2 regions of the Phyllobacterium sp. UNC302MFCol5.2 genome follow, and region 1 is predicted to be linked to the other one. Evidence: predicted binding sites of a transcription regulator. Region 1 holds the regulator's gene; the other holds the start of a gene.
The links. The regulator LexA, encoded in region 1, represses DNA repair genes until DNA is damaged. The targets are predictions, from matches to a motif close to TGTTCNNNNTGTGTTCNG.
Positions count from the first base shown of each region.

Region 1 (16,064 bases):
AAGCGATGGAAAGCCGCCGGAGGCGGGTACGCGCTCAATATCGAAGCGCGGGTGGAGGCGGGTCAATGAGCCAAGACCGCTTTCAAGTGTCAACCCGGCCTCAATATAATGCAGTTGCATCGCGTAAAGCGCGGTCGCTCATGGCGGGTTGTACCGTTCTCCTGGTGCATCTCACGGCGTTTCGAGCCGAGGCCCAGGAAGAAGCGCCGCCAGCACAGGCAAGCACCTGCATAAAGACCGATTGCGCTGCCGGGACCGTGCAAAACGTGCGAGCAGCCAAAGGCTCCCGCGTCACATTACCTGAGACCCGATCCCCATCGGATAATCCTGGGGAAATTCCTTTTGCGATCAGCGTCGAGGGTGAGACCGTCGTCAAAAGTAATGAACAGCAGCCCGGGATCGTGGCCAAGGAGACCAACGCACAAACGCACGCCGCAATTGGGGGTGGATCTGACAAAGCCACGCCAAAACATGGGCTCAGTGCGGTCGATATCCAGGTCAAGTTCGATGGGCTGGACGCGCGTCCGGTCCTGAATGTTTCGACGACGCCGGTGCGCACAGCGTATCGGACGGGCGAGACGATCCACTTCCTCGCGACCAGCAACTACCCCGCTTTCATCCAGCGTTCCGAAATTCGCGTGTTCGAGGATGACAAGCAACTCACGGACAAGCCGCTCGCAGTTATTCCGGTTTCGGTCAACGGCGAGGCCGGCTGGACCATGCCGCCAACCGAGAATGACGACCAGCGCTTCAAATACGTGCTGCGAGTCTATGATGCCGACAACCGCTATGACGAGACGTTGCCGCGCCCGCTCCGCCGCATGGATCGCGACCTGCCACGAGAAGAGGAGAATGCGGTCGCGCCGGGCATGACCGAGGACAATACTGGATTACGGAACATCCCGGTTCGTGGCGGCGCAGTCACCGTCTATGGCCGCAACGTTCCCGACGGTTACGGCGTGCAGGCGCTCGACGATAGGATCCCCGTCGATCGCGAACGTTCCTTCGTCATGCAGCGCATTTTGCCGCCCGGCGATCATGATGTGCACGTGACTGTCGTCGGCTCGAAGGGCAGCGCCCTCGACTTTCGGCGGCAGATCAACATCCCCAATAATGACTGGTTCTATGTCGCGCTGGCCGACCTCACCGTCGGCAAGAATAGCGGCAGCGATCATATTGAGAGCGTGCGGCCGGGCGAATATGACGACATTTATACGAAGGGTCGCCTCGCCTTTTACGTGAAAGGCAAGATCAAGGGCAAATACCTTCTTACCGCCTCGGCCGACACCGGAGAAGACAGTCTCGATCATATGTTCCGTGGGCTCGATGCCAAGGATCCGCGGCAATTGCTGCGGCGGCTGGATCCGAACGACTATTACCCGATCTATGGTGACGATTCGACGGCGATCGATGACGCTCCGACCAAGGGCAAATTTTACGTGCGGCTCGAGCGCGGCGATAGCCAGGTCCTGTGGGGGAGCTATAAGGCGATCATCCAGGGCACGGAGTTCATGCGCTCGGACCGAGCGCTCTACGGCGCGAGCGCTGCCTATCGCTCGGAGAAGACGACACCGTTCGGAGAGCGCAACAGCGAGGTGACGCTCTATGCGGCGCAACCGGATACGCTGCCGCAACGCGACGAATTTCTCGGCACCGGCGGATCCGCCTATTTCATGCGCAGGCAGGACATAACGATCGGCTCCGAAACCGTGACGGTGGAAGTCCGCGATTCGACAACAGGACAGATCATCGAGCGGCGCACCTTGCGCTATGGCGAAGACTATTCGTTCGATTACCTGCAGGGCATGCTGATCCTGAAGCGGCCGCTTTCCTCTTCGACCGGCACGACGGGCCCGGTGCGCGAAGGCGCGCTTGGCGGGAACAAGCTCTATCTAGTATCGCAATACGAATACACGCCCATCGCCGGCGACCTTGACGGCTACGCCTATGGCGGACGGGCGCAGCAATGGTTCGACGACAAGGTTCGGGTCGGCATCACCGGCATGAACGAAAATACGGGCCTCGCCAACCAGAAGGCCTATGGCGCCGACATCAAGGTCCGCCATTCCGATACGACCTTCATCGAAGGCGAAATATCGCGGTCCGATGGACCGGGCTTCGGCACGTCCCGCTCCACCGATGGCGGGCTGACCCTGAGCGACGTGCAGACCACGGGCACGCGCGGCCGCCTGGCCACGGCGTGGCGCACACGGGCGCAGCTCGACCTGGAAGACATCAGCAAGAGCGGCATGAAGGGCACGCTCGGCGGGTACTACCAGGAAAAGGACGCGGGCTTCTCCACCCTTTCGGAACAGGTTGCGGCGGATCAGCGGATCTGGGGACTAGCGGCAGATATCGATATCACGAAAGATTCGAGCCTCGATCTTACCTATGACGATTTCAAGGAAGGTGAAGCGACTAATGATTTCTACGATCAGGCGGTCGGCGGCAGGTCCAAGCGTAAGGGCGCTGCCGCAATCAGCAAGCAACTGAACGAATACTGGAAAGCCTCTTTCGGCGTCACCTATCTCGAACTCAGTAATCCGCTCGCAACAGCTTCGAACAAGTCCGGCTATGACGGGTCGCGGCTCGATGCCGGCGCTCGTCTCGAATATGCACCCGATGCCGAACATACCTATTACGGCTTCGGACAAGGAACTTTGTCGCGATCCGGCGACATCGAGCGCGGCGACCGTCTTGGCGTCGGCGCCGAATATCAGCTCACCGAAAAGATCGGGCTAAACGGCGAAGTATCCTATGGCGCGACCGGGCTCGGCGCCCTCGCCGCCGTCACCTATGAGCCGACAGCGGAGGATAGTTACTATCTCGGCTACCGCCTCGACCCCGATCGCGCTTTCGACCTTGACCGAACCTACGATCTCGACGGGACTGATTACGGCGCGATCGTCATCGGCGCGCGCCGCAAGCTTGACGACTATTGGTCGACCTATGCTGAGAACAATTACGACCTGTTCGGGAGGCGCAATTCGCTCGCTCAAACCTACGGTGTCGTCTACACGCCCGATACCAGATGGACGGTCGATGGCGGGCTGGAGATCGGCACAGTCGAAGACGATACGATCGATCCCTCGACAAATCTCGAACGCTCCGATTTCGACCGCAAGGCGATCTCCCTGTCGGTCGGCTACAAGGATGAGGATCGCATTGCCGCGCGCATTCGCGGTGAGACGCGTTTTGAAGATTCCGACGATGATACCCGCGATCTCAACACCTACCTCTTCGCAACCGGATTCAGCTGGAAAACGAACGACAACTGGCGGCTGCTCGCCAATATCGATTCAGTACTCTCGGACTCGAACGGTGATGGTTCGTTCAGGGATGGCGACTATGTCGAAGCCTCGCTCGGCTATGCCTACCGTCCAATCACGAATGACCGGCTGAACGCCCTTTTCAAATACACCTGGCTTTACGATCTTCCGGGCGAGGATCAGGTCAGCGCGGTGACTGGCGACGAATACGGGCCGGCACAGCGCAGCAACATTCTTTCCGCCGATTTGACCTACGATCTCGTTCCCTGGCTGTCCGTCGGCGCGAAATATGGCTTCCGCTACGGCGAAGTGCGCGAGCGGCTTCAGGACGATCTCGACGCATTCTCCGATTGGCAGACTTCCTCGGCGCATCTTGGCATTGTTCGAACCGATTTTCATATCGTCAAGAAATGGGACGCCTTGCTGGAAGGGCGGGTTATGTACATGGCCGAGGCGGATACGACAGATCTTGGCGTGCTCACCGCCGTTTATCGCCACGTCGGTGACAACTTCAAGGTCGGCGTCGGCTATAATTTCGGGAATTTCTCCGACGATCTGCGCGACCTGACGCTCAACGACCGCGGTGTGTTCTTCAACGTCGTCGGCAAGTACTGACGCATCGGCGTTGTTCATCGCGCAGGTGCCGGCAACGGGCCAGATGCGCTATTTGGATATCGGCGCACTCTTTCTACACGACATATTAATACTTGTGGAACACAACTGGAACAGATAGTGTTTGTTCTGGTTTTGTTTTTCCGATTCCGTTTCGAAGGATCGCCGATGCTCACGCGTAAACAACACGAACTTCTGCTCTTTATCCATGAGCGTCTTAAGGAAACCGGCATCCCTCCATCCTTCGACGAGATGAAGGATGCATTGGACCTTGCGTCCAAATCAGGGATACATCGGCTGATAACAGCGCTCGAGGAACGAGGTTTCATTCGACGGCTTGCTAACCGTGCGCGGGCGCTGGAAGTCCTGCGCCTGCCGGATTCAATTGCGCCTGGTCTCAATGCGCAAAAGAAATTTTCGCCAAGCGTGATCGAGGGCAGCCTCGGCCGCAATGTCGCCCCCCCCCGCCCGCAGCCACGCGCTTCGGATGATGAGGGTGCGCCGACGATCGTCAACATACCCGTCATGGGCCGGATCGCGGCCGGTGTGCCAATATCGGCCATCCAGAATCAGACGCATATGATCGGCCTGCCGCCGGACATGATCGGCAGCGGGGAGCATTATGCGCTGGAGGTCAAGGGCGATTCAATGATCGAGGCGGGCATCTTCGACGGCGATACGGTCGTCATCCGGCGCGGCGACACCGCCAATCCCGGTGAAATCGTGGTTGCGCTTGTCGATGACGAAGAGGCAACCTTGAAGCGCTTTCGGCGCAAAGGGGCATCGATTGCTCTCGAAGCCGCCAATCCGGCCTATGAGACGCGCATATTCGGGCCGGATCGGGTGCGCGTGCAGGGCAAGCTGGTCGGTTTGATCCGCCGTTACTGACGTGTCGGGTTTTCCTGATCGTCTGCCGGTGGCTTGGTCTTTGCGGCACGCCGTTGCGGTTTTTGCTCCGCAAGATTGCGGGCGGTGCGGGAAAAAGCCCGATAGGCGTTCCATGGGCGCTGAGGGGAGCCCACGGCGTAGATAATGTTTGCAGACTGGAGGCGTGCCTGCAGTTGTTCTACAGCAAATGCAGCCGCATCAAGGCCGGACGGTGGATCGACCTTGTTGTCGCCGAACCTGATTTCTGCGGAACCGCGTAGCGCCAGGTCCTGCGCCGTAATTACAAGAACGTCCCCCGGCTCGCAGGTTGCTGTGGGACCGGTAAAGGCAAGGACGACGATATCGCCCTCGGCACAAGCCGTTGATTTTTTGGTCGGATCGTCCGTATAGGCGACGATCAGGCCGCCGGCTTCCCTCGCCAGGCACACGCCGTCGGCGCACTCAAATTGTCCATCGGCCGGCGATGAGCCATTCTTTGCCGGCGTTAGCACTTGAATTGCGCCGTACCCCTGCTGCCAGTTATCGAGGGTGAACCGGCTTGCTGTTGCGCGGTTCACCGCCAGCGCGTCATCAGGTGCACTCAAGGCAACGAGTTTGCCTTCTTCGGCAATCACTATATCCGGCGGACGTGCAGAGCGGAGCGGCACTATGGCCAATGCCATTACTGCAAATCCAACGAGCCGCAGCCGCGTTGTCAGCAACATGAGCAGGACCAGCCCCGCGGTCATCAAAAGCAGGCTCGTTTGCGGCATTGATCCGAAATTGCCGCTTGGCGAATGCGCGCTGACCATCTTCGCGATCGCAATGACCCATTCGATGCCGCGTTCCATGACAGCAAACGGCAGCCAATCGAGATCAAATGGCATCGCAAGAACAGCAAGCACCGCAAACGGCATCACAAAGATCGAGACAACGGGCAGCGCCAGCGCGTTGCCCACAAGCCCAAGCGGCGCTGTGTTGTTGAAATGGTATGCGGCGAAGATCGAGCTCGCCGTCCCGGCAACCAACGAAGTCATGGCGATAGCGCCGACATGGCTTGCCGCCATCATCGACAAACGCAGAAGCAATCCCTCGCCTTTCGTTCGGTTTGACCTGTTCTTTCGGCGCGATCTCCAGCCGTAATATGCAATGAGCGCGCCTGTCGCCGAATATGACATCTGGAAACTCGGTCCGAGAATTTCATGCGGAAGCAGCGCTATCGCGATCAAAGCGCCGATGGCGAGATTGCGCATGGAGATTGCCGCGCGATCGGCCATCATGGCAATGAGCATCACCGCCAGCATCACGAAACTGCGCTGTGCCGCTACGTCGGCGCCGGAGAGCAGGAGATAGAAACCGGAACCGGCAAGGGCGACGAATGCCGCCAGTTTTTTCATTGGATAGCGGGCTGCAAAGCCGGGAAAGAGGGCCATGCTGGCGCGAAGCGAGCCGACGATGATGCCGGCCACCAGCGCCATGTGAAATCCGGAAATTGAAAGAATGTGCGAAAGCCCGCTCAGTCGCATTGCGTCATTCGTCGCCTCGCTGATGCCGTCGCGCTGGCCGGTAATCAGCGAAGCCGCAATATCGCCGGGTTCCCCCTTGATGCGGGAAAGCACACGCTGCGTAAGTTGCTGGCGGATATTGGCGACCGTCTGCCAGGCTTGAGACGCAATCGCCTCATCGACCGGCGTTGCGGCCAGTTGAGGTTTGCCAAGGAAAAACCCATTTGCGCCTACGCCCTTATAGTAATTATTGAACGCAAAATCGTAATTGCCGGGCCGTACCGGACCTCGCTGCGGACGCAGGTGAACGAGGCCCTGCAGTCCCGCGCCAATTTTCATTCCTGCCGGCACGGATCGCGCCGACACGACAACCCGTTGCGGCGAATAGCGGAGCGTCGGCCGCTCGGTTGCAACAATATCGAGGGTGACGCGCCACCCGCCTCTTGCATCTCTGGCCATGGCCACAACGCGTCCGGTCAAACGGGTGGTAATGTCCGACCCCAGCATCCTCGTATCCGCACGCATGGTTTCGAGCTTGCCGGCGACCATTCCCGCGACAACGGCAACCGCAAAGGCGAGCGCCAGTCTGGTCCTCGGACGGGAATGTGCGAGCTGCATCAGCCCGACAAGCAGGGTCATCCCGAACAAAATAGCGCTCAGTCTCGGCTCCGCCGATGCGCCGAAATAGACGATGGCGCCGATGCCGCAACACACCGGAAGAAACAGAAACAGCGTGCCGCGCTCGATCTCCTGGCTAAAAAGCGTTGGCGCCGCGACGAAGGCGCGCCTTGTCGCCGCCATGGCAATCGCCATGGGTCGCCGATCCGCAGAGGGATCAGTCTCCCGCCCCAGAACGCCCGTTTTTGTCTCTGGATAGGTCGCAACGGCGTAACCAGTGTCGTGAGCACTGAAAAAGAATAGCCGCTCATCGATTTTTGATCTGGTCTGCGGCTCCTCCATTTGCCCCCAAGCACCAATACCCTTGCACCTCAGCGGCGCTATGCTACATGAACGCCAGATCAATTCGATTGGACGTTCGTCTGATAGCGCGACGCGTCCCTGGAGCTCCCATGTCGTCCCCTGTCGTTACACGTTTTGCCCCATCCCCTACCGGCTACCTCCACATTGGCGGTGCCCGCACGGCACTGTTCAACTGGCTCTATGCAAAGCATACGGGCGGCAAGATGCTGCTGCGGATCGAGGATACGGATCGCGAACGTTCGTCGGCGGCGGCGGTAACCGCCATCCTCGACGGCTTGACCTGGCTCGGCCTCGATTGGGATGGCGAGGCTGTATCCCAATACGCCCGCGCCGGTCGCCACCGCGAGGTCGCCGAGGAACTTGTTGCCAAGGGCAAAGCCTATTATTGCTACGCATCGCCGGCCGAGCTTGAAGAAATGCGCGAGAAAGCCCGCGCCGAAGGCCGGCCGCCGCGTTATGACGGACGCTGGCGCGACCGCGATCCCAAGGAAGCACCTGAGGGCATCAAGCCGGTCATTCGGGTCAAGGCGCCGCAGGAAGGCGAGACTGTCGTGCACGATCAGGTGCAGGGCGACGTACGTTTCCCGAACAAGGATCTCGACGATTTCATCATCTTGCGCTCCGATGGCACGCCTACCTATATGCATGCTGTAGTCGTTGACGACCACGACATGGGCGTTACGCATATCATTCGCGGTGACGACCACCTGACCAACGCAGCGCGTCAGACCGTCATTTACAACGCCATGGGTTGGGATGTACCGGTTATGGGCCATATTCCACTCATTCACGGCGCGGATGGCGCCAAGCTTTCGAAGCGCCACGGTGCGCTCGGGGTCGAGGCGTATCGCGCAATGGGCTACCTGCCCGCCGCACTGCGCAATTATCTCGTCCGCCTGGGTTGGAGCCACGGCGACGACGAGATCATGTCGGACGCACAGATGATCGAGTGGTTCGAGATATCGGACATTAATCGGGGCGCCTCCCGCTTCGATTTCCAGAAGCTCGAGGCAATTAACGGCCATTATATGCGCATCACTGACGATACCGCGTTGGTCGAAGCCATGATCGCCATCCTGCCCGAGATGGAGGGCGGCGAAGCAATTCTCAACCGGCTCAACGATACGACCAGGCAACAGCTCGTGGCGGCCATGCCAGGCCTCAAGGAGCGTGCAAAGACGCTTGTCGAACTCGCTGACAGCGCGAAATACCTTTTCGTTGAACGTCCGCTGACGCTCGACGACAAGGCAGCGGCATTGCTGAATTACGAAGGCTTGAGCGTGCTGGCCGGCGTCTTGCCCGAGCTTGCTGCGGTCGATGACTGGACGGCGTCCGCGCTCGATGCCGCAGTGCGTGTCTATGCCGAAAAAACCGGGCTCAAACTCGGCAAAGTGGCCCAGCCGCTGCGTGCCGCATTGACAGGAAGAGCAACGTCGCCGGGTGTTTTTGACGTGCTTGAGGTGCTCGGAAGGGACGAATCCCTCGGCCGGATCAAGGACCAGGTAAAAGGATGAGAAGTGCGTCCTTCAGGCGCATTTTTGCATTGCAACATCGCGCCGTTTGAGTACGGTGTCGTGCCTGAGGAATTCACGATCTACGGCCTCGCTTGAGGCAAGTGCTTTTGCGCTGGATCAGCGCAAGCTGAAGCAAGAAAGGAACGGCAATGTCTGAAAACAACGTCAACATCGATCTAAATGGTCACCAGTTCTCAATGCCCGTGCGCAAGGGGACCATTGGACCGGATGTCGTGGACATTGGGACACTCTACAAGAACACGGGCGCGTTTACCTATGATCCCGGTTTCACGTCCACGGCGTCCTGCGAGTCGCAGATAACCTATATCGACGGCGATGAAGGCATCCTGCTGCACCGCGGCTATCCTATCGAGCAACTGGCCGAGCATGGCGATTTTCTCGAAGCCTGCTATCTGCTGCTTTACGGCGAACTGCCGACGAAGAGCCAGAAGGCCGATTTCGACTATCGCGTAACCCATCACACGATGGTGCACGAGCAGATGTCGCGTTTCTTCAGTGGTTTCCGCCGCGACGCGCATCCCATGGCCGTCATGGTCGGCTGCGTCGGCGCGCTGTCCGCATTCTACCACGACTCGACCGATATTTCCGATCCGCATCAGCGCATGGTCGCCTCGATCCGCATGATCGCCAAGATCCCGACCCTCGCTGCCATGGCCTACAAGTACCACATCGGCCAGCCATTCGTTTATCCGCGCAACAACCTCGATTTCGCGACGAACTTCCTGCACATGTGCTTTGCCGTGCCCTGTGAAGACTATGTGCCAAATCCAGTGCTTGCACGCGCGATGGACCGGATCTTCATTCTTCATGCGGATCATGAGCAAAACGCGTCGACGTCGACCGTGCGCCTCGCAGGCTCTTCCGGCGCAAACCCGTTTGCGTGTATCGCAGCAGGCATCGCCTGCCTGTGGGGTCCTGCCCATGGCGGCGCCAACGAAGCCGCACTCAACATGCTGGGCGAAATCGGCTCGGTCGACCGCATTCCGGAGTTTATCGCCCGCGCCAAGGACAAGAACGATCCGTTCCGCCTGATGGGATTTGGCCACCGGGTCTACAAGAACTATGATCCGCGCGCGAAAATCATGCAGCAGACCACCAAGGAAGTGCTTGGCGAACTCGGCATCAAGGACGATCCGCTGCTCGACGTTGCCATGGAGCTCGAGAAGATCGCGCTAACAGATGAGTATTTCATCGAAAAGAAGCTGTATCCGAATGTCGACTTCTATTCGGGTATCACCTTGAAGGCTCTCGGCTTCCCCACCACCATGTTCACCGTGCTCTTCGCTGTGGCACGTACGGTTGGCTGGATCGCCCAGTGGAAAGAAATGATCGAGGACCCGCACCAGAAGATCGGTCGTCCGCGCCAGCTCTACACCGGTGCGACACAGCGCGACTATGTCAGCGTCGAGAATCGCAAGTAATCTGCCTGCACACGTAATGAAACAAGGGGCGCCGTTTGGCGCCCTTTTTTGCTGGCGGGATTTCTAATTGCGCTTTGCCAGCTCGAGCACTTTTTGCGCTGCGATTTCACCGGACGGGCGCTCAGTCTGCATCAGGCTGGCAATCTTGTCGAAACTTTCGAGCTGGGCGCTGCGGCGATGGCCGGGAACCAGCAATTGTTCGAGCTGGCGGGCCAGAGATCCAGCCCGAACGAACACGTTGAAATACTCCGGCACGACCGGCGCATCTGCGATGATGTTCGGGAGAGCCGCGCTCCAGATGGTAATGCGCGGTGCCAGAAAGGTGCGCGCGAGCCAGTCCGGCCGGTAAGAGAGAACGGTCGGGATGCGGGCGAGCGCAAGCTCAAGCGACACGGTGCCGGACGCCGCAAGCGCGGCATCGGCGGCCGCAAAAGCATGCAGACGCTGTGCCTCACCGACGACTATGTCAGGCTGGATTTTCCACCCCGCTGTAAGCTCCCTGACCAGCGGCTCGATCTTCGGCAAAGTGGGCAGCGTTACCTTGATCCGGTTGCCGCGTTTGGCGAGAAGTTCGATGGCTTCTCCAAACGGCTCTGTAAGGCTCGTTACCTCGGACCGGCGCGATCCCGGCAAGACAACGAGATTCTTTTCGGTGCGTTCGCCAAGCTGCGCTTCGCGCGAGCGGTTCTGCCGCGCAGCTTCAAGAAGCGGCGCGTGCGAAACGAGCCGATGGCCGACATAGGTCGCAGGCGGACCGTCAAGATCCTTCAAGGCCTCCACTTCGAAAGGCAGGATTGCAAGCACATGGTCGATATAGGATCGCATCGCCTTGGCCCGTTCCGGCCGCCAGGCCCAGACCGAGGGGCTTATGTAGTTGACGATAGGGATCGAAGGGTCGGCGGCCCTCACCTTGCGCGCCACACGATGGGTGAAGTCGGGGCTGTCGATGATCACCAGGCAATCGGGTTTGGCGGCGACAATCGCATTGGCAAGTTGAGATATGCGCCGGATGAGTTGCGGCAGCTTCTTGACGATGGCACTCAAGCCTACAAGGGCGATTTCATGCTGGTCGAACAGGCTGTCGAGACCGAGCGCCGCAAGATGCTCGCCGCCAACGCCTGTCAGGGGCACGTCGCCGGGGAAGCTGCGACGCAGCGCCTCGACGAGATCGGCACCGAGCAGATCACCGGATTCTTCGCCTGTGACGATCGCGAGGCGCAGCGGTTTTTCAGCTGGCATCGGTGCGCGTCTCCTGGACAAATGTCTCGACAAACAGGCCGGCCTCATTGGCGGCCTTTATCGTTTCCTCGTAGCCGAGGATCAACGTACGCCCGCTCTCGATGGCGATGCCCTTGAGGCCGGCCTTTGCAGCATTCTCAATGGTGCTGATGCCGATCGCCGGAAGATCCGCCCGCACCTCCTGCTGCGGTTTGGCGCATTTGACGAGCACGCCTCCCGTGCTGTGTATGCGTTTCGCCAGACGCAGCTCGGCGACGCGCTGCAGCATCGCGTCGGTGCCTTCGACCCCCTCGAGCGCAACCACGCGGCCACCCACCGCAACGGCCCCCTGGCCGATATCAAGCGCACCGATGGCGGCGGCAGCCCGCCGAGCGGCCTGCATATTGGCGATGCTGTCCTGATCCGGCTGTTTACGCGTGAGCGTCGATGGCTCAGGCGTTAGAATATCAGGAACGATCTCATGGGCGCCCACAACCCGAAATCCATAGGATTCGATGGTTGCGATAACGGCGCGCAGTAGCCCATCGTCGCCAAGCCGGAACGCGCGCAGGAAACGGTAAAGGGCCACAAGGTTGCCGTTGCCCGGGCGCAGGGCATGGCGAAATTCCGGGCGGTGACGAACGCCTCCCGCCAGCACCACGTTCGCGATGCCTTCGGCCTTCAGGATTTTGACGAGGCCGCCGAGTTCGACGATGGAAATCTCGGCGTGCTTTCCCTGATAGATCGAAGGCTCCGCTTCGCCCTTGATGGCGATCATCAACGGATCGGCGCCTTGTTTTCGTAGGCTCTCCGCCACGGCCAGAGGCAGTTGGCCATTGCCAGCGACGATGGCTGTCCTGCCTGAAATCGCGGGCGGAACTTTAGCTGTTGTCGTCACTGTCACTGATCTCGATAGCGGAATCGAGCGGCGGCGTGCAGTAAGCGCGCTTGGTATCAGTGGTGATGAAGTCGATCAGGTCCGCGACAGCCGGCGAATCCGGATAGGCAGCGCGAACGTCGTCTGCCCTCGCCCTGATCGACTTCGTACGATCGAATAGCATGCGCACGGCGTGACGGAGCTTGTGAATCTCCGGACGGGCCATGCCAGACCGCTTCATGCCAATGATGTTCAGTCCACCAAGATAGGCGTGGTTGCCTATTGCCATTCCATAGGGCACGAGATCGCTCGCCAGCGCCGCAAGCCCGCCGATGAAGGCATGGTGGCCAACGCGCACAAACTGATGAATCCCCGCGCCGCCGCCGATAATCACATTATTGCCGATGGTGACATGGCCGCCTATCATGACATTGTTGGAAAAAGTCACGTCGTCGCCGATGATGCAATCATGCGCCACATGCGCATAGGCCAGGAACATGCAGTTATCGCCGACCGTGGTTATGCCGCGGCTCCCGTCTGTGCCGCGGTGCATGGTGACGCCTTCGCGGATGACGCAGTTCTTGCCGATGACGAGGGTCGTGCGACCACCCTTATGCTTGGTGTTCTGCGGCTCGCCGCCGAGTACGGCGTTCGGATAGACCTTCGCGCCATTCCCCAGCGTGGTCGGGCCCATGATGACCACATGGCTCAGGAGTTCGACATCATCGCCGATAACGGCATCGGGACCCACATGGCAGAACGGGCCGATCGAAACCCTCTCACCAATGACTGCGCCCGGCTCGATGATCGAGGTCGGGTGAATAATGGACAAGGACATCAGGCGCCGGTCTCATCTTCATCAGGGAAACTGACCATGGCGGCGACTTCGGCTTCCGCCACCTTGAAACCGTCAACCTCGGCGATGCATCCATATTTATGGATGTTGCCCCGCTGCTTGAGCTTGGTGACGCGCAGTTTCAACTGGTCGCCCGGAACGACCGGCTTTCTGAACTTGGCATTGTCGATGGTCATGAAGAAGACCTTGCCCGGCTTGCCGCTGCCATTATGGAATAGCACGATTGCGCCGGCTGTCTGTGCCATGGCTTCGATGATCAAAACACCAGGCATGATCGGCAGTTCAGGAAAGTGTCCGGCAAAATGTGGTTCGTTGATCGACACATTCTTGATACCCGTGGCCGAAACGTCGCGATCGATATCGACGATGCGATCGATCAGCAGAAATGGATAACGATGCGGCAGGTTCGCAAGAACCTTCTGGATGTCGGCAACGCCGAGACTGTCCACCTTCACATTGTCACTCATCTGAACCGCTCTCCTTCTTGGTCCTCGTCATCGCACGAACGCTGGCGATTTCACGAAACCACTGCTTGAATGGCTGGGCGGGCGCGCCGGCCCATCTCTCGCCATCCGGAATATCATTCATCACGCCGCTCGCCGCCGCAATCTCGACGCGCGATCCAATGTTGACGTGATCAGCAATGCCGACGCTTCCTCCAAGCCTCGTCATATCGCCGAGTTCAACGCTGCCGGAAATGCCACATTGTGCGGCTATAACACAATGACGGCCGATGCGTACATTGTGGGCAATCTGCACCAGATTGTCGATTTTAGTGCCTTCGCCGATGACCGTATCCGCTAGTGCCCCCCGGTCTACCGTGGTATTCGCGCCAATCTCTACATTGTCCTGGATAATGACGCGGCCAAGCTGCGGCATCTTTTCAAGTCCTGCCCTGCCGGCGACATAACCGAAGCCATCCTGTCCGATACGCACGCCAGGATGCAGCAGCACGCGATTGCCAAGAAACGCATACTGGATGGACGAATTTGGTGCCACGTAGCAATCGCGGCCGATCTTGCAGCCATTGCCGATAACCACGTTTGCCGCAATCACCGTGCCCGACCCGATCGATACATTACTGCCGATAATCGCGCCGGGCTCGATCGTTACATTGTCTTCGATTTCAGCGGACGGATCGACGATTGCGTGCTCGGAGATACCTGTCTGGCCACTCCACAAATGCGCTGTGACGGCATTCGGGTAGAGCGCACGGCCAATCGCAGCAAAATCCTGTTGGGGATGCCGCGTCACAATGACAGCGACGTTCTTCGGGACACTGCCCTTGATCTCATCAGTGCAGAGGATTCCCGCCGCCTTCAATCCCGCGAGATTGTGCGCATGTTTCTTGCTTTCGACGAAAACAAGCGCATCAGGCCCAGATTCCGTGATGGAAGCCAAACGCTTCACAAGGCGATTGGCTAATGAGCCATCCACAAGTACGCCATTGGTCAGACCAGCGATCTGACCAATAGTCACATTCTTGAGTGGCTCATAAAAGATCGGATCGGCCATCGACTAACTTTCTCCCCCGGGGAAGTTTGTCCCCCGGGAGGTCAGCAATCTATCAGAATTTGCTCGACATGCCGAAGTTGAAGTTCTGCTCCTGATCGCCGTCAACCTTCTTGACCGGGACCGCATAGTCGAAGCGCAGCGGGCCGAAGGGCGAGGCCCACATGATGCTGGCGCCAAGCGATGCGCGCCATTCGGAACCAGTGGTACCCTGCGCTTCCGGAAGGTCGTTACCATAGAGCGTTGCCGCATCCGCGAAGACCGCGCCACGGATGCCGAGGCTTTCCGGTATCACGGGCATCGGGAACTGCGCTTCCGCCGAAGCATTGAAGTAAGTCGTGCCGCCGAGGAAGCTGCCCTTCGAATCGGTAACGGTGGTATCGCGAGGACCGATACCGGCATATTTGAAGCCGCGGATCATTTCCGAATTGTTCTTGAACAAGTCGAACACGCGCAGATCTTCGTCGCCGAAGCCGGCAATATAGCCAGCACCGACACCGAGGAGGCCGACAATGTCCATTTCATCCGACAAGGTCTTGTAGTACTGGCCCTTGAAGGTCGACTTCAGGAAGTTGGCGTCGCCGCCGAGACCAGCATATTCCTGATTGAACTTCGCATAGATACCGTCATGCGGGTTCTTGGTGTCGTCGATGGTGTTGTAGGTCAACGACCAGCTTACGGAGGACTTGATCCACGGGCTCTCTTCAGCCGCATCGATGAACGCCTGCGAAATTTCTGTCGGATCCGGGATGTTCGTACCCGGGATCATCGCCTCGTCGTCGATCGTGTATTCTTCACGCGACAGGTTATAGGCAACGCCTGCAACCAGTGCCTCCGAGATCGGCAGACCAAAACGGATCGTGCCACCGGTCACATCTGTTTCATACTTGTCGCTAACGCCGGACTGACGCTTGTAGATGTCGAAACCTGCCGCAATGCGTTGACCGAGGAAGTATGGTTCCGTGAACGACAGCGAGTAGGAACGATTGTTGTCGAGACCGGCACCGGCCGCAATACGGATATACTGGCCGCGGCCAAGGAAGTTGCGCTCGGTGATCGAGCCTTCCACCGTCGGGCCGGGATTTTCGCCGCCGGTCGTATAACCACCACCGATCGAGAATTCACCGGTCGATTTCTCGACGACGTCCACAACAAGTATGACCTGATCCGGCTGCGAACCGGGAGCGGTCGAAATGTTGACGGTGGTGAAGAAATCAAGGGCTTCGAGCCGGCGCTTGGCGCGCTGGATGAGAACCTGATTGAAGGCATCGCCTTCGCTGACATCGAATTCGCGGCGAATGACGAAGTCACGCGTCTTTTCGTTGCCGCGGATTTCGATGCGCTCGACATAGGCGCGCGGGCCCTGATCGATGGCATAGGTAACCGAAATCGTGTGATTCTCGAAGTTGCG
Region 1 is NZ_JMLL01000013.1:296,845-312,908, reverse strand. It holds partial or broken gene BR48_RS0118195 (CARDB domain-containing protein) at 1-69, shown strand, start outside; gene BR48_RS24920 (hypothetical protein) at 141-3,884, shown strand; gene lexA (transcriptional repressor LexA) at 4,050-4,769, shown strand; gene BR48_RS24915 (ComEC/Rec2 family competence protein) at 4,763-7,066, opposite strand; gene gltX (glutamate--tRNA ligase) at 7,324-8,748, shown strand; gene gltA (citrate synthase) at 8,898-10,190, shown strand; gene lpxB (lipid-A-disaccharide synthase) at 10,254-11,429, opposite strand; gene lpxI (UDP-2,3-diacylglucosamine diphosphatase LpxI) at 11,419-12,306, opposite strand; gene lpxA (acyl-ACP--UDP-N-acetylglucosamine O-acyltransferase) at 12,290-13,123, opposite strand; gene fabZ (3-hydroxyacyl-ACP dehydratase FabZ) at 13,123-13,608, opposite strand; gene lpxD (UDP-3-O-(3-hydroxymyristoyl)glucosamine N-acyltransferase) at 13,601-14,656, opposite strand; gene bamA (outer membrane protein assembly factor BamA) at 14,709-16,064, opposite strand, start outside.

Region 2 (16,064 bases), 250 kb from region 1:
GCGGAGGCGGCAGACTACCTCGCAGGCTACCTCATTCGGTCAGCGACGAAACGCCCCGAAGTGATTCTGAAACTTGCCCTTTCCAGCGACGGCTACATGGGTAGCGCGGGCGAGGGGCAGGTGCCGATCACCGGCAGCGTTGCACGCGCGCAGGTGCATCTGATGCGGGCTGAATCCGACGCTATTCTCGTCGGCATCGGCACAGTACTGAGCGACGATCCGCAATTGACCTGCCGGCTCCCCGGCCTTGAAGCGCGCTCGCCGATCCGCATCGTGCTCGACAGCCATCTGCGTCTGCCGGTCGACAGCGAACTTGTGCGAACGGCCGCGAACGTTCCTGTCTGGGTTGCGGCGCGGGCGGATGCTGATCCAGCCAAGCGCCGGGCGCTCGCTGCCGCAGGCTGCAGGATATTGGCGACCGAGACCGATTGCGGCGCAACCGCCCTGCCGGAGCTCCTGGAGGACCTTGCTGCTCAGGGGCTTTCAACCGTGATGGTCGAGGGTGGAGCGGCGGTCGCGACGTCGCTGCTCGATGAGAACCTCGTTGACAGGATTGCGCTCTTTGAGGGAGCGGTTGTGATTGGTAGTGAGGCGGGGGTTGCAGGTCCTGATCTCAACCCCCATATCGCGCGTGATTTCAAGCAGCTGAACGAGTTTCGCTTTGGGGAAGACCGCTATCGCGAATATGTCAGATCGACCTAGGAAAACATGAATGTTCACAGGTATTGTAACGGATATCGGCCGGATCGGTCAGGTAAAGCCGCTCAACGAGGGCGTGCTGCTGCGCGTTGAAACCAATTATGATCCCCAGACGATCGAAATCGGCGCATCGATCGCCTGTTCCGGCGTCTGTCTGACTGTAACCACCTTGCCGGAAAAAGGTTCGAATGCCCGCTGGTTCGAGGTCGAGGCCTGGGAAGAGGCGCTGCGCCTTACCAGCATAGCCGGCTGGAAAACCGGCTCGCGTATAAATCTGGAACGATCCTTGAAACTTGGCGATGAAATGGGAGGACATCTCGTCTCCGGGCATGTCGATGCCATGGCGGAACTCATCAAGCGCGAAGACGAGGGCGATGCCGTCCGGTTCACGCTTCGGGTTCCCGGGCATCTCGCGCGTTTCATAGCGCAGAAGGGGTCGGTTGCCCTGGACGGCACGTCATTGACCGTCAACGGCGTCAATGGCAACGAGTTCGACGTGCTCCTTATCCGCCATTCGCTGGAAGTTACGACCTGGGGCGAGCGCAAGGTTGGCGACAAGGTCAATATCGAGATCGACCAGATGGCGAGATACGCCGCACGACTTGCGGAATACCCGAAATCGGCCTAGGACCAACGCCACCTCATTTCCGTTGGAGCAATCATGTCCAAAAGTCAGGCGCATGCGCCACATCTATTGATCGTGGAAGCACGATTCTATGACGATCTCGCCGACGCGCTGCTGGCTGGCGCCAAGGGCGCCCTCGACGAGGCGAACGCGACCTATGAGGTAATCACCGTGCCGGGTGCACTGGAGATCCCGGCCGTCATTTCGTTTGCTCTCGATGCTGCCGTCGAAGGCGGCAGGGAGTATGATGGCTTCGTCGCTCTCGGGACGGTTATTCGCGGTGAGACGTACCATTTCGATATTGTTGCCAATGAATCGTCGCGCGGCTTGATGGATCTTTCCGTCAATGAAAGCATTGCCATCGGCAATGGCATTCTCACGGTCGAGAATGACGAACAGGCGTGGGCGCGTGCAAAGCGCGGCGAAGGCGACAAGGGCGGCTTCGCGGCGCGCGCTGCATTGACCATGATCGCCATCAAGGAAAAGCTTGGAGCCTGACGATGCCTTCCGCCAAAGACGGGCATAGCCCTGCCGCAAAGACCGCCAACAAGCGTGGCGTTGCCCGCCTTGCCGCCGTGCAGGCACTTTACCAGATGGACGTTGCCGGTACGGGTGTTCTCGAGGTCGTTGCCGAATATGAGGCGCACCGCCTGGGCAAGGAAGTGGACGGCAACCAATATCTCGATGCAGATCCGCAGTGGTTTCGCGGTATCGTCTCAGGTGTCGTCGCCGAGCAGAAGGTCCTCGATCCGCTCATACATCAGGCACTGCTTGAAGACTGGCCCCTGTCACGGCTCGATTCGACGCTTCGCGCCATCTTGCGCGCCGGGATTTGGGAATTGAAGGACCGGGTCGATGTGCCGACGGCCGTCATCGTCTCTGAATATGTCGACATCGCCAAGGCGTTCTACAATGAGGACGAGCCGAAGCTCGTCAACGCCGTTCTCGACCGGCTGGCATTTGAGATTCGCGGTGCAAGCAAGGGCGTAAAGGGCCCGCAGCGGTAAAGGTGCGGCCCTCAGCGGTCGCGCGGTTTGCGCCGTTGGTTGCGATCGACAACGTAGAACGCAAGCAGGGCGAAGAGCACGGCGCTGACCGGCGCTATGAAGAACGAAAGCATCTGCAGCGTCGTCATGGTCTCATCCTCGTGAGGAAAGTGCTCGCCAAGTAATGTAGGGTGAATGCGATCACAACACAAATTGCGCTGACAAATGCGAGAAATCTTGTCGGTCCGATTGTGCCGTTCAGACTCGAAACGAGTGGAGCGAATCCACCTACCGCGAAAATCGCGACACCGAGGCCATTTAAAAAGGTCGCAAATAACTTCACGCGTTCATTATAGATCACGTTCAAGGCCAACTCATTCAAATGAATTCTTTTGTTAAGATTGATCACTCCCCCTACTGTTCGCAATCCCTACTTTCGTCGCGCATTCCGCTAAGTTGCGAAAGACCTTGACGGTTTCGCATTTGCTTCGTTACTCCTTACACATACGGTCGCGTCTCTGCCGGCCTGGCAGATTTCGAGTGCCGTACCGAACCTGACCCGGGGAGGGGTTTTCCGGTCAAAATCTGAGGGAGTGGCATGACAATACTATTTCTGGTCATTGCCTGCGGTCTGCTGTCTATCGTTTACGCTATCTGGGCCACCAAATCGGTGCTCGCGGCGGACCAGGGCAATGCGCGCATGCAAGAAATCGCCGGTGCGATCCGCGAAGGTGCACAGGCCTATCTCACACGTCAGTACACCACGATCGCCATTGTCGGCATCGTCGTCTTTGTCGCCGTCTGGTATCTCCTGAGCGCGACGGCCGCCATCGGCTTCCTGATCGGCGCGGTGCTTTCCGGCCTTGCCGGCTTCATCGGCATGCACGTCTCCGTCCGCGCCAATGTGCGCACGGCGCAGGCTGCATCCCGCAGTCTGGCTGCCGGTCTCGAGATCGCCTTCAAATCGGGCGCAATCACCGGCATGCTCGTTGCCGGGCTCGCGCTTCTCGGCGTCTCCGTCTATTTCTGGGTCCTGACCGGTCCGCTCGGCCTTCCTGCAGCTGATCGCGCGGTAATAGACGCCCTCGTTTCGCTTGGTTTCGGCGCTTCCCTTATTTCGATCTTCGCCCGCCTTGGCGGCGGCATCTTCACCAAGGGTGCAGATGTTGGCGGCGACCTCGTCGGCAAGGTTGAAGCTGGAATTCCCGAAGATGATCCGCGTAACCCCGCAACGATTGCCGACAATGTTGGTGACAATGTCGGCGACTGCGCCGGCATGGCTGCCGATCTCTTCGAGACCTACGCCGTGACGATCGTTGCCACGATGGTGCTTGCCGCTATTTTCTTCGGCGCGACACCTGTGCTCGGGCAGGTCATGCTGTATCCGCTGGCCATCTGCGGCGCCTGCATCATCACCTCGATTGCCGGCACGTTCTTCGTAAAGCTCGGTGCCAACAACTCCATCATGGGTGCCCTCTACAAGGGCCTGATCGTGACGGGGCTCTTGTCGATCGTCGGCCTCGCCGTCGCAACGTCGATGACCGTCGGCTGGGGCGAGTTTGGCACCGTGGCCGGGCGAGCTATCACCGGCACGAACCTCTTCTTCTGCGGTATTATCGGTCTCGTCGTAACCGGCCTGATTGTCGTCATCACCGAATATTATACCGGCACCAACAAGCGTCCGGTGAATTCGATCGCCCAGGCATCGATCACCGGTCACGGCACCAACGTGATCCAGGGCTTGGCTGTTTCGCTTGAGTCGACCGCTTTGCCTGCGCTCGTCATTGTCGGCGGCATCATCTCCACCTATCAACTCGCCGGCCTCTTCGGAACCGGTATTGCGGTGACGGCGATGCTCGGCATTGCCGGCATGATCGTTGCGCTCGATGCATTCGGCCCGGTAACGGACAATGCCGGCGGCATCGCCGAAATGTCGGGCCTCGATCCGGACGTGCGTAAATCCACCGATGCTCTCGACGCCGTTGGCAATACGACGAAGGCCGTCACCAAGGGCTACGCCATCGGCTCTGCCGGCCTTGGCGCGCTGGTGTTGTTTGCAGCCTATAGCAACGACCTTCAATACTTCATCAGCGAAGCCAACAAGGAAGGCGCGACTGCATTCAGCTACTTCAAGGGCATCGGGGCGGTCTCCTTCGACCTTTCCAATCCCTATGTCGTCGCAGGCCTTATCTTCGGCGGTCTCATTCCCTACCTTTTCGGCGGCATTGCAATGACAGCAGTCGGCCGTGCGGCGGGATCGGTGGTCGAGGAGGTGCGTCGCCAGTTCCGGGAAAAGCCAGGCATCATGCTCGGCACCGAACGGCCCGACTATGCGCGTGCGGTCGATATTCTGACCAAGGCGGCAATCCGGGAAATGGTTGTTCCCTCGCTGCTGCCGGTGCTTGCGCCGCTCGTAGTTTACTTCGGCGTGCTGCTGATATCGGGTTCCAAGGCCTCCGCGTTTGCCGCGCTCGGTGCTTCGCTGCTCGGCGTCATCATCAATGGCATCTTCGTTGCGATATCGATGACCTCGGGTGGCGGTGCCTGGGATAATGCCAAGAAGTCGTTTGAGGACGGCTTTGTCGGCAAGGACGGCACCCGCCACATGAAGGGCTCCGAGGCACATAAAGCGTCCGTCACCGGCGATACCGTTGGCGATCCATACAAGGATACGGCAGGTCCCGCCGTCAATCCGGCGATCAAGATCACCAACATCGTGGCCCTGCTGCTCTTGGCCGTGCTGGCCCACTGACACCTGCCAGCGAAAACGAAAAACCCGCGAAGCTGCTTCGCGGGTTTTTCATTTGTGCCTCGCAAGAGCGCGGTCGCCGGATCAGTCCGGGGCGCCACCGGTTGGCGTGCGGCCGGCGCTCGGCAGCGCGCTTGGAGTCTTGCTGACACCCTGCAGCATCTGCCCGAGGAAGGAGAGGTCCTTGCCGCCAGTCGGGGTCGTGCGCGAGATGAAGTCGAAGACCTTGCCGTCCTGCAGACCATAATTGGAGATACTGGAAACCTTGCCATCCTTGTCGAAATAGACCGCAAGGATACGCCGGTCAGTCACGCGAGGCATCATGAAGGCAACTGAACGCTGACGCTTCTGTGAAATATAATAGAAGACTTCATTGTCGAAGGTCGCGGTGGTCGACGGGCTGCCAAGTGACAGGATGACCTGTTCGCGGCTCGAGCCAACCGGCACGAATTCGAGCGCCTTCTCGTCGAGAACATAGCCCTGCGTCAAGGTCTCTGTCGGTGCGAGCTTGAGGGCGGCAGTGTTGCAGCCGGACACCCCGGCAGCCAAAATAAGTGTTCCAACGAGAACGCACTCACGCGTACGCTCGGTCTTGAAAATCCGCTGCAGCAACGACATCTCCATTTGAATCTGGGCGCAAGTCTTTCGCTGCCCGCAGAAACTCGGTAAACCACCTTGAACTCCGATGCAACACGGCAAAAGTGCTGCGAGGAAGACTCAAGTCAAGGCACAACTCTATGATTCTCAGTCTATTTAGCCGCAAGGCCAAAGCAAATGAGGCGATTACAATTGCCCTCTACGATGCGATCGTGGCAGCGGCGCGGCAGCCCTATTTTTATTCTGACCTTGAAGTGCCGGATACTCCGCTCGGACGCTATGAGATGTTGTCGCTGCATGTTTTCCTGTTCATGCGCCGCATCAAGGACAGGGTCCCCGCGCTGAAGCCCGTTGGCCAGGAGGTTACCGACGAATTCTTCCGCGATGTCGACCATTCGCTGCGCGAACTGGGCATCGGTGATTCCGGTGTGCCCAAGCGCATGAAGAAACTTGCGCGCATGTTCTATGGGCGCATCGAGTCGTATGATCGCGCATTGGAAACGAATGACCATCCGGCGCTCATCGCGGCGCTCGCCCGCAATGTGCGTCCGGACAGTGAGGGTTGGACAGGCGCGCCCGCGCTAGCCGCTTATGTCGAACGCACGGTACGCCACCTCGATGGGCAATCGGATGATGATATCGTGGCCGGCAGGGTTACGTTTCCTGATGCCAGCACCGACGATACGCCGCTTCGATAGGAGGAAATGCGATGTCGAGAAACTTGGATGGAACCCTCAGTTATCAAGTCTCAGTGCAGCGGCTTCCGCAGAAAGGCCTCAACGTCAAAATCGAGGCGGATAAGAAAGAGCGTGACGCCATGCGCGATTTTCACGAGTTGGAAGATGTTAAATCCTTCAAGGCGGACCTGCAGGTCGTACCGTGGAAGAAGGATGGGATCCGCGTTCGCGGGAAGGTACAGGCGGAAATCGTCCAGGCTTGCGTCGTGACGCTTGAGCCGATCGAAACCAGGATCGATACCGACATCGACACGCTCTTCGTACCGGAGAATTCGCGACTCGCACGTCTTCCGCTCGATGAGAATGGCGAACTGATCATCAGTGCGGATGGCCCTGACATACCTGAGACATTTTCCGGCGATAAGCTCGACGTTGGGGCAATCGCAGAAGAATTCTTCGAATTGGCTGTCGATCCTTATCCGCGCAAGGAGGGCGTGGAGGCTGCGCCGCCCCTCGTTGTTGACGTCGGATCGGACGATGAGGAAGACGTAAAGCCAGCCAACCCGTTTGCGGCTCTCAAGGATTGGAAACAGAAGACTTGATCGCTATCTCATCCTGCGGGTAGATGGTGTCGGGGAGTTGAGACAAGACCAAGGATTGGGACGAGTATTCAAGCTTATTGGGTCGAGCGCGCCTGTGATTGGGCAGAAATCAGTTGTGCGCCTACGCAAAATGTCTATTTTCCCCGAGTCTTTTCAAAGAACGCCATGCACAGGCACTGAACCAGACAGGACAATCGAGAGTGATCAGAATTTCCATTGACGCCATGGGCGGTGATTTCGGTCCAGAGGTCGTCATCCCCGGCATGGCAACGGCGCTGGAGCGCCATCCTGACATCAGGTTCGTGGTCTTTGGGCGTGAGGCAGAGGTGGCTCCGATCCTTGCCCGCCACCAGGCATTGTCCAATGCATCGACCCTGCATCATTGCGACGTTGCTGTACGCATGGATGAAAAGCCGAGCCAGGCCTTGCGCAACGGGCGTTGGAAATCGTCTATGTGGCGGTCGATCGAGGCGGTGAAGACCGGCGAGGCGGATGTCTGCGTTTCGGCCGGCAATACCGGCGCCCTGATGGCCATGTCGAAATTCTGCCTGCGTACAATGGCGAATGTCGAGCGGCCGGCGATTGCCGGTATCTGGCCGACCCTGAAAGGTGAGAGCATTGTTCTCGACATTGGTGCAACGATTGGTGCCGACGCCCAGCAGCTTGTCGATTATGCGGTCATGGGCGCGGCGATGGCCCGGTCGCTTTTTGAAATCAAGCGTCCGACGATCGGCCTGCTCAACGTAGGCGTTGAGGAGATCAAGGGACAGGACGACGTCAAGGATGCTGCGCGCATCTTGCGCGAGATACCTTTGCCCACGCTCGAATATTACGGTTTTGTCGAAGGCAACGACATCGGCAAGGGTACGGTCGATGTCGTCGTGACCGAAGGGTTCGCCGGTAACATAGCCCTGAAAGCGGCTGAAGGCACGGCCAAGCAGTACACCCAGTATTTGCGTGATGCGATGAACCGCACGCTGATGGCGAAAATCGGCTACCTCTTTGCCAAAAGCGCTTTTGATCGCATGCGGGAGAAGATGGACCCGCGCAAGACCAATGGCGGCGTCTTTCTCGGTCTCAACGGGGTCGTCATCAAGAGCCATGGCGGTACCGACGCTCTTGGCTTTGCTTCGGCGATCGACGTCGGCTATGACATGGCCCACAACAGGCTTCTGGACAAGATCGCGGCGGATCTTACCCATTTCCATAAGAGCCCGGTCGGTGTTGCTTTCAAGGATGAAACCGAAAGCGACGCCGAGGTTGAAATAGAACAGGGAAGTAAATGATCCGTTCCGTTGTTAAAGGTATAGGGGCGGCCACACCGGCGCGCCTGGTAAAGAATTCTGATCTCGAAGGCATTGTCGAAACTTCGGACGAATGGATCGTCCAGCGCACCGGCATCAGGCAGCGCTACATTGCGGGTGAGGGTGAAACCACCGCATCGCTGGGCGAGGCAGCAGCGCGCGCCGCTCTCGATAATGCGGGCATGACGCCGGCAGATATCGATCTCATCATTCTCGCAACATCGACTCCCGACAACACGTTTCCGGCTACGGCGGTCAATATCCAGGCCCGGCTGGGCATGACGCACGGTTTTGCATTCGACATGCAGGCGGTCTGCTCCGGATTCGTCTACGCGGTTGCAACAGCCGACCTCTATATTCGCGGCGGCATGGCAAAGCGCGTTTTGGTGATCGGCTCCGAGACATTCTCGCGCATCCTCGACTGGAATGACCGCACGACCTGTGTGCTGTTCGGTGACGGCGCCGGTGCCATCATCCTTGAGGCCAATGAAGGCCGTGGGCTTACCTCCGATCGCGGCGTGCTGACGGCCAATTTGCGCTCCGACGGCTCGCACAAGGATAAGCTTTACGTCGATGGCGGACCGTCGACGACCCAGACTGTCGGCCACCTGCGGATGGAGGGCAGGGAGGTCTTCAAGCATGCGGTCGGCATGATCACGGACGTGATCGAAGCCTCGTTTTCCGAGGCAGGAATTACTGCCGAGGACATCGACTGGTTCGTGCCGCACCAGGCCAACAAGCGCATCATCGACGCCTCCGCAAAGAAGCTGCATCTGGCCGAAGAAAAGGTTGTCATCACCGTTGACCGGCACGGAAATACATCAGCCGCTTCAGTACCCTTAGCACTCGCGACGGCTGTTGCGGACGGGCGTATCAAGCAAGGCGATCTCGTGCTGCTCGAGGCCATGGGCGGGGGCTTTACGTGGGGTGCAGTTCTGCTACGCTGGTAGCAGGACGACCGGGTCCGTGGATTGGCCGACGAACTCTTCCAAGCTGCTTGCCCGATCGGTTTTCATCCTATAACTTCCGCTATCACCTGGTAGATTTGCAACAAACGAGAGCTTTGAGATCGTATGGGGGGTAAGACCATTACGCGTGCTGATCTGGCCGAGGCGGTCTACCGCAAGGTAGGACTTTCGCGAACGGAGTCAGCTTCACTCGTCGAAACAATCCTCGATGAGGTATGTGACGCAATTGTTCGTGGCGAGACAGTTAAATTGTCGTCGTTCGCCACGTTCCAGGTAAGGGACAAGAATGAACGCATCGGGCGCAATCCGAAGACCGGGGAAGAAGTCCCGATCCTGCCGCGCAGGGTAATGACGTTCAAGGCATCCAACGTGCTCAAGCAGCGGATTCTCCGCTCCCACCAGACACGCAAAAAGAAATCAGCCTGAATTCGGGCGATTCCGCAACTTTAAGCGTCCTTTTACGCGAGATTGCTGTGAGGTAGTCTCGCGTTCCGCTTGAATTATGCATTGCAAATCGCTGAAAATGGAGGTCGAATCAGATTTTCTCCTGAAAGGGTGAAAACATGGACAAAAGCCCCGACGCATTCAGAACCATCAGCGAAGTCGCGGAAGACCTCGATCTGCCCCAGCATGTCCTGCGCTTCTGGGAAACGCGGTTCACGCACATAAAGCCGATGAAGCGCGGTGGGGGCAGGCGCTATTACCGTCCGCTCGATGTCGACCTTCTCAAGGGTATCCGCCATCTCCTTTACGATCAGGGCTATACGATCAAGGGCGTTCAGCGTCTTCTGCGTGAAAACGGAACTCAGTTCATCATTGCGCTTGGCAGCGGCGATACGGCGGCAGCGGAAGCAATAAGCCAGCAAAAGCAGGCCAATGCCCGCCAGGAGGAAGCGCTAGCAGCCGAACAGGATCGGGTCGATGCTGCGGAGGAAGCCGCGGTCATGGGAACGCCGAAACCTGCGGCCCACGGGCGCCGGCTCTTCGGCCTGATCAAGGGCGAGGAGGAAGGGCCTGTTGCGGCCGATGGCAAGCGCCTCTCCAAGGACAACCGCACGCTTCTGCAGGAGACCTTGTTCGACCTCTTGGAGTGCAAACGTCTGCTCGATCAGGTTCGATAAGCCCACAAAAAAAGCCCAGCTTTCATCGGAATGAAAGCTGGGACTTGGGGGTTGGGCCGTGGGGTGCGGCCTTGCTGGTTGGGAACCAGCACCTATTAAATGCCTATCTGGCGGATTGGTTCCGAAGAACCCTCATAATTTTTTAACGCGCCAGCATGCCGATGATGACGCCAAGTCCGGCGATGATCATCAGCGTTGAAACCGAGTTCTGAGTTGGCGTATCGGCGATCTGCCGCGCCTTATGCCCGAGGCCGATAGCAGCACGACGACCGCGCTCCCGCAGATCGTCGAGCGTCGATGTCTCGTCATCATCGTCGTCGTCACTGAAATCGTCGAGCAGCTGCACGCCCTTGTCAGCCAAAGTTTGGGTTATGGCGGCAAGATCGCGCTTCAACTCGGCAATTTCGGCCTTGAGGCGAACCTTGTCCGCCTCATTCTCAATAGTTGTGTCATCCATGGCGCTTCGGTCCTTCTATCGCCGAGCGAGCAGGCCGACCAACACCGCTGCGCCAGCCAGGATTGCGATGGTAGCCACGGGATTTTCGCGCGCTGTGGCGGCTGCATGTTTCGCCTGCTTCGTCGCAATGCGCTTTACTTCATCAAATCGTTCGCTGGTCAAATCAGGAAGGCTTGCGGAGATCTTGGAAATTTCTTTGCGCAGGGCAGCGATCTGCGCCTCGACATCACCTTGAATATCGTCCGCATTCTTTGAAAACATTGCCATTTTTGGGAGCTCCTATTACTGACAGAGCTATAACGACCGCGCCTCGCGAATGTTCCGCGCTAATTGCCTGCGCGCCCGTCGTTTTGCTCTTTCATCCCTGGGTTTTACCGCGCTTCAACCCAGGGTCGAGAACGAAAACCTACCGCCACATTGCCCGCATTTTTGCGGCGACATCGACGCGTTGGCTGCGAACATCCTTGGCGCGCGCCTCCTGATCCCGGTTGTGCACCGGCCACGGCCGGTTCTCAAAATATTGCAGCAACGTTGCCGGGATGAAGCGCGTGCGTGATGCGTAGACATGACGATCGCCGCGTGAATTCTGGCCGTGCGTGAAGAAACGCTGCGGCAGGATGAGGTGGAGGCTATCCTTGGCGCGCGTCATCGCCACATAGAGCAGGCGGCGCTCTTCCTCGAGTTCGGCCGTCGTTCCAGCGCCAAGGTCGGACGGAATGCAGCCATCGACAGCATTGAGGATAAATACGGATTTCCATTCCTGTCCCTTCGCGGAATGGATCGTCGACAGGATAAGGTAGTCCTCGTCAAGCAGCGGAACGCCCGATTGGTCACTCGTCGCATCCGGCGGATCGAGGGTGAGTTCGGTGAGGAAACGCTCGCGAGACGCATAGCCCGCGGCGATCTGTTCGAGTTGCAGCAGATCCGTCTTGCGTATTTCGGCATCCTCGTGAATGCGGTCGAGATGCGGTTCGTACCAGGCGCGCGCACGCTCGAGTTCGGCAGGCCAGCCGGTCGTTCCGCGCTTCAAGTCGTTCAGCGCATTGACGAAAGCTGACCAGTCATTGCCCGCACGGGGAGGAGGGGCGATCTGCGCGAGCGCGCCGAGCGGATCGGGCTGCTCGGCCATTTCATCAAGAACGCGGCGCGCCGAGGTCGGACCGACGCCTGGGATGATCTGCATAAGCCGGAAGCCCGCAACGCGGTCGCGTGGGTTTTGCGCAAAACGCAGCAAGGCAAGCATATCCTTGACATGGGCGCTGTCGAGGAACTTGAGGCCGCCGAACTTGACGAAAGGAATGTTGCGGCGCGTCAGTTCGACTTCCAATGGGCCGCTGTGGTGCGACGTCCTGAAAAGCACGGCCTGCTGTTTCAGCAAGGTTCCCGTTTCGCGATTTTCGAGTACCTGTTCGACGATGTAGCGGGCCTGGTCCGCCTCGTCCTTGACGGTCACCATGCGCGGCCGTTCCGCCGACTCGCGCTCGCTCCAGAGGTTCTTGGTAAAGCGTTCTCGCGCCAGATCGATCACGCCGTTGGCTGCGGCAAGGATCGGCTGGGTCGAGCGATAGTTACGGTCAAGGGTGACGATACTCGCCTGCGGGGTGAAGGTGGCAGGGAAATCCAGGATGTTGCGTACGGTCGCTGCGCGAAATGAATAGATCGATTGCGCGTCATCGCCAACGACGGTCAAGCCGACGCCCGCCGGCCGCAAAGCCAAAAGAATCGAGGCCTGCAGCCGGTTGGTGTCCTGGTATTCATCGACGAGAACGTGATCCCAACGGCAGCCCATATCTTCCGCGAGCATCGGATCGCCGACGGTTTGCGCCCAGTAGAGCAGCAGGTCGTCATAATCGAGTACGTTCTGCAGCTGCTTGGCTTCGACATAGGCGGCAAAGAGCTCGCGCAGCTGTTTCTCCCACCCGGCCACCCAGGGAAAGAATGCCTGCAGCACCTCAGCGAGCGGTACCTCCGAGTTGACGACGCGCGAATAGATGGCAAGGCATGTTCCCTTGGTCGGAAAACGGCTTTCCGTCTTAGAGAAACCGAGTTCGTGGCGAACAAGGTTCATGAGATCGGCGCTGTCTTCACGGTCGTGGATCGTGAAATCGGGATTGAGGCCGATCTGTTCGGCATAATCGCGTAGCAGGCGCGCGCCAATGCCATGAAACGTGCCCGCCCAGGCCAGCGCGTCGGTCAAGACTCCGGCATTTGCGCCCAGCACCTGCGTACAGATACGCTCTACCCGTCGCGCCATTTCCGAGGCAGCCCGGCGTGAGAAGGTCATCAGAAGAATGCGCCGTGGATCGGTACCTTTGACGATGAGATGCGCCACGCGGTGGGCAAGCGTGTTGGTTTTACCGGATCCGGCGCCGGCAATGACAAGCAACGGCCCGCCAATGGTCGATGGAAGCAAGTCTGTTCCATATTCGACGGCAAGCCGCTGTTCGGGGTTAAGTTTCTCCAGATAGGCAGCGCCCATAATCCCTCATTGCGGCAGGCCGGTCGGCTGCGTTGCGGCAGCGGTGAGTCGTTGCGCAAGACTACTCCAGCTTGGCCTGCGAACAAATGAAGAACTTTCGCGTTTGGCGTGCAGTCGCGAGAATATCGACGGCAAAGGTGAATTGAGCCGAAGTGGCTAATCGTCGAATGCGGACGGCCCCTAGGGGACGTCCGCATTATTCGTGTCATTCACTTGGATGATGCGCTTGCTTCATCGCCTGAACCTGTTGGATCACCTGTTGGAGGTTATAGCTCGCCGGGTCCTGCATTGGCGGGAAGTCGATATAGCTCTGGAGTTCCTTGAGCCACAATGCCTGGCCGATCGGGAGCATGTTCCAGTCGTAGACGTAGGCAGTCGCCGGAGCCGAGATTGCCCCGCCCATACCGAAAAGCGTCTTTATCTGATCGCCGACAGAGGTTTCGAACGGGTCGCGCTTGATATTGACGACCTGTGTCCAGCTATACGGAATGACACCGGTCAGGAATCCCTGCGGAGCATCGGATACCATCGCGAAGTACATCTTCCAGTTCTTGTAGCGGACGGCTGACGGGTCTTTGCCGGAATAGTAGAAAAATGTATCGCGGGCCGACTTGTCCGACGTTCCTTCAAGATAGTCGCGCTGATTGACGCCATCGAGTGTGGTCTTGGTAATCCCGGGATATGTTCCCTTCTCGATTTCGCTCTTCAATTCATTGCCTTTTGGACCGCCAGCAATGTCAACGAGGGTCGGCAACCAGTCGAGGGAAGCGAACATGTCGTTTTTCACCGTGCCGGGCTTGATGTGGCCGGGCCAGCGCACAACGAGCGGCGCCCGCATCCCGCCTTCCCAGGTCGACAGCTTGCCACCCTTGAAGGGTGTAGTACCGCCGTCAGGATAGGTGATCGTTTCGGCACCATTGTCGGTGGTGAATGCAACAATCGTATTATCGAGTTGTCCCATTTCCTCGAGCTTCTTGAGCACGTAGCCGATGTTGTCGTCCATCTGCTTCATGCCTGCCTCGTTTACACCCCAGTCCTTGCCGCCGGGTTCGCCGACCATCCCGAGATACTTGTCGGAAAGCACGGTGGTTATGTGCATTCTCGCGGGGTTGTACCAGACGAAGAACGGCTTGTTGGTTTTCTTCGGATCGTTGCGATCAAGGAAATCGATGACGTGGCTCGATATTTCCTCGTCGACCGTCTTCGAGCGCTCCAGTGTCAGCGGGCCCTCGTCGGTGCAGGTCTGGTTGGCGCCGGTGCCATCCGAGGATTTGCAAGCCAGCACGGGTCGTGGCGGCATCAAGCACGTCGACGTTTTCGGATCGACCGCAGCTGGGTCTTCCTTGAGACCAGGGATTGGCGTGTTCCGGCACGGCGGGGCTATCGTCTGCTCGGTCGGGGTCTTGTTGATATCAGGGAAACTTACCCCCTGCATGGCATCGAGGTGATAGAGATAGCCCCAAAATTCATGGAAACCGTGCGCTGTCGGCAAGGCGTCCGTATGATCGCCAAGGTGGTTTTTGCCGAACTCACCCGTGTTGTAGCCGAGGTCGCGTAGAAACCATGCGAGCGATGGAGTGCCTGGCTTGAGGTAAGACGGGCTGCCGGGCAGTTGTGGCGGTATCATGCCCGTTCGCAACGGGTGCATTCCGGTGAAGAAGGCGTTGCGTCCTGCCGTGCAACTCTGCTCGGCGTAATAGGTCGTGAACATTGCGCCTTCATTGCCGATGCGATCGATGTTGGGCGTTTCTCCAACCATCAGACCGCGGTGGTAGATGCTCGGCTGCATCCAGCCAATATCGTCCCCCATGATGAAAAGGATATTGGGTTTGGCGTCCTGCGCGTGTACTGCCGCCGTGCCAGCCAAAAGGCCACCGGCAACAGCTATCGCTGCCGTCATGCTCTTCAGTGTCGTTCTCATTCTTCTACTCCCTCGAAGGGCCATTGCAGGATGGCCAAGGCGCTGAAAGGACAAGTTCGACGCAAAACGCGGTGATAGAGCTGACAATGGCGATGTGAGCCACGTGCCGCGCGCGCGTCTCTGTTCCCGGTGGCGTTTTATGCGAGCCGGGCCTGGGAAAAGAATAAAGCTGTCTTCGATCATTCACGCGACGGTGGCAAAGCCCGATACTGCCTTGCGGGGCATTTGTTCGCGCGTAATCAGCACCATGACGCCGGTGTGGCTGGTTTGGAAGTAATTTACAGTAGTATACGTCTGGCGGACCGCGAGCCGCTCAAGATGCGACACCAGCCTGGATTGAGACCGAACGCACGTTCTTGAGCTTAGAGCGGTCCAGGCGCCCTAGATAATCCGCAAACGCGTCGAAACGCCAGCCTCCCGTCGGGCTCGAGCACGAAGGGGTCGCGTACGTGATGTAAGCAACTAACCGCCGACGAACGTGACCGTCTCGGCGAGTGGCGCGCGGCCTGTACGGGGGTAATTCACCGTGGGGTCTTCGTAACCTATCGACATGCCGCAGAAGAGGATGAGACCTTCTGGAGGTGACAGGGCCTCCGCGACCGACTCGCGAACCTGCGACCACGCCATCTGCGTGCAACTGTGCAGTCCTTCGGCGCGGAGCAGTAACATCACGGTCTGCAGATACATGCCGACGTCAGCCCATTGGGGCAGGCCCAGATCGCGGTCGATATAGCAGAACAGCGCGGCCGGCGCACCGAAGCAGTTCCAGTTGGCAATGGCTGCCCGCTGGCGCGCCTCCCAGTCCTCGCGCGCAATACCGAGCGCGCTGTAGCGCTCCTTGCCGAAGGCGGATCGCCGCTCGGCGTAGGGGGACTTCAA
Region 2 is NZ_JMLL01000013.1:50,354-66,417, forward strand. It holds gene ribD (bifunctional diaminohydroxyphosphoribosylaminopyrimidine deaminase/5-amino-6-(5-phosphoribosylamino)uracil reductase RibD) at 1-702, shown strand, start outside; gene BR48_RS0116905 (riboflavin synthase) at 713-1,327, shown strand; gene ribH (6,7-dimethyl-8-ribityllumazine synthase) at 1,361-1,822, shown strand; gene nusB (transcription antitermination factor NusB) at 1,825-2,331, shown strand; gene BR48_RS0116930 (sodium-translocating pyrophosphatase) at 2,909-5,062, shown strand; gene BR48_RS0116935 (outer membrane protein assembly factor BamE) at 5,144-5,671, opposite strand; gene BR48_RS0116940 (ubiquinol-cytochrome C chaperone family protein) at 5,797-6,354, shown strand; gene BR48_RS0116945 (DUF177 domain-containing protein) at 6,366-6,935, shown strand; gene plsX (phosphate acyltransferase PlsX) at 7,136-8,221, shown strand; gene BR48_RS0116955 (beta-ketoacyl-ACP synthase III) at 8,218-9,189, shown strand; gene BR48_RS0116960 (integration host factor subunit alpha) at 9,313-9,633, shown strand; gene BR48_RS0116965 (MerR family transcriptional regulator) at 9,771-10,328, shown strand; gene BR48_RS0116970 (hypothetical protein) at 10,471-10,785, opposite strand; gene BR48_RS0116975 (hypothetical protein) at 10,801-11,052, opposite strand; gene BR48_RS0116980 (ATP-dependent helicase) at 11,192-13,264, opposite strand; gene BR48_RS0116985 (arylsulfatase) at 13,470-15,152, opposite strand; gene BR48_RS0116990 (nitroreductase) at 15,648-16,064, opposite strand, start outside.
Region 2: the regulator LexA is predicted to act here: its motif matches at 13,343-13,360, upstream of BR48_RS0116980 (ATP-dependent helicase).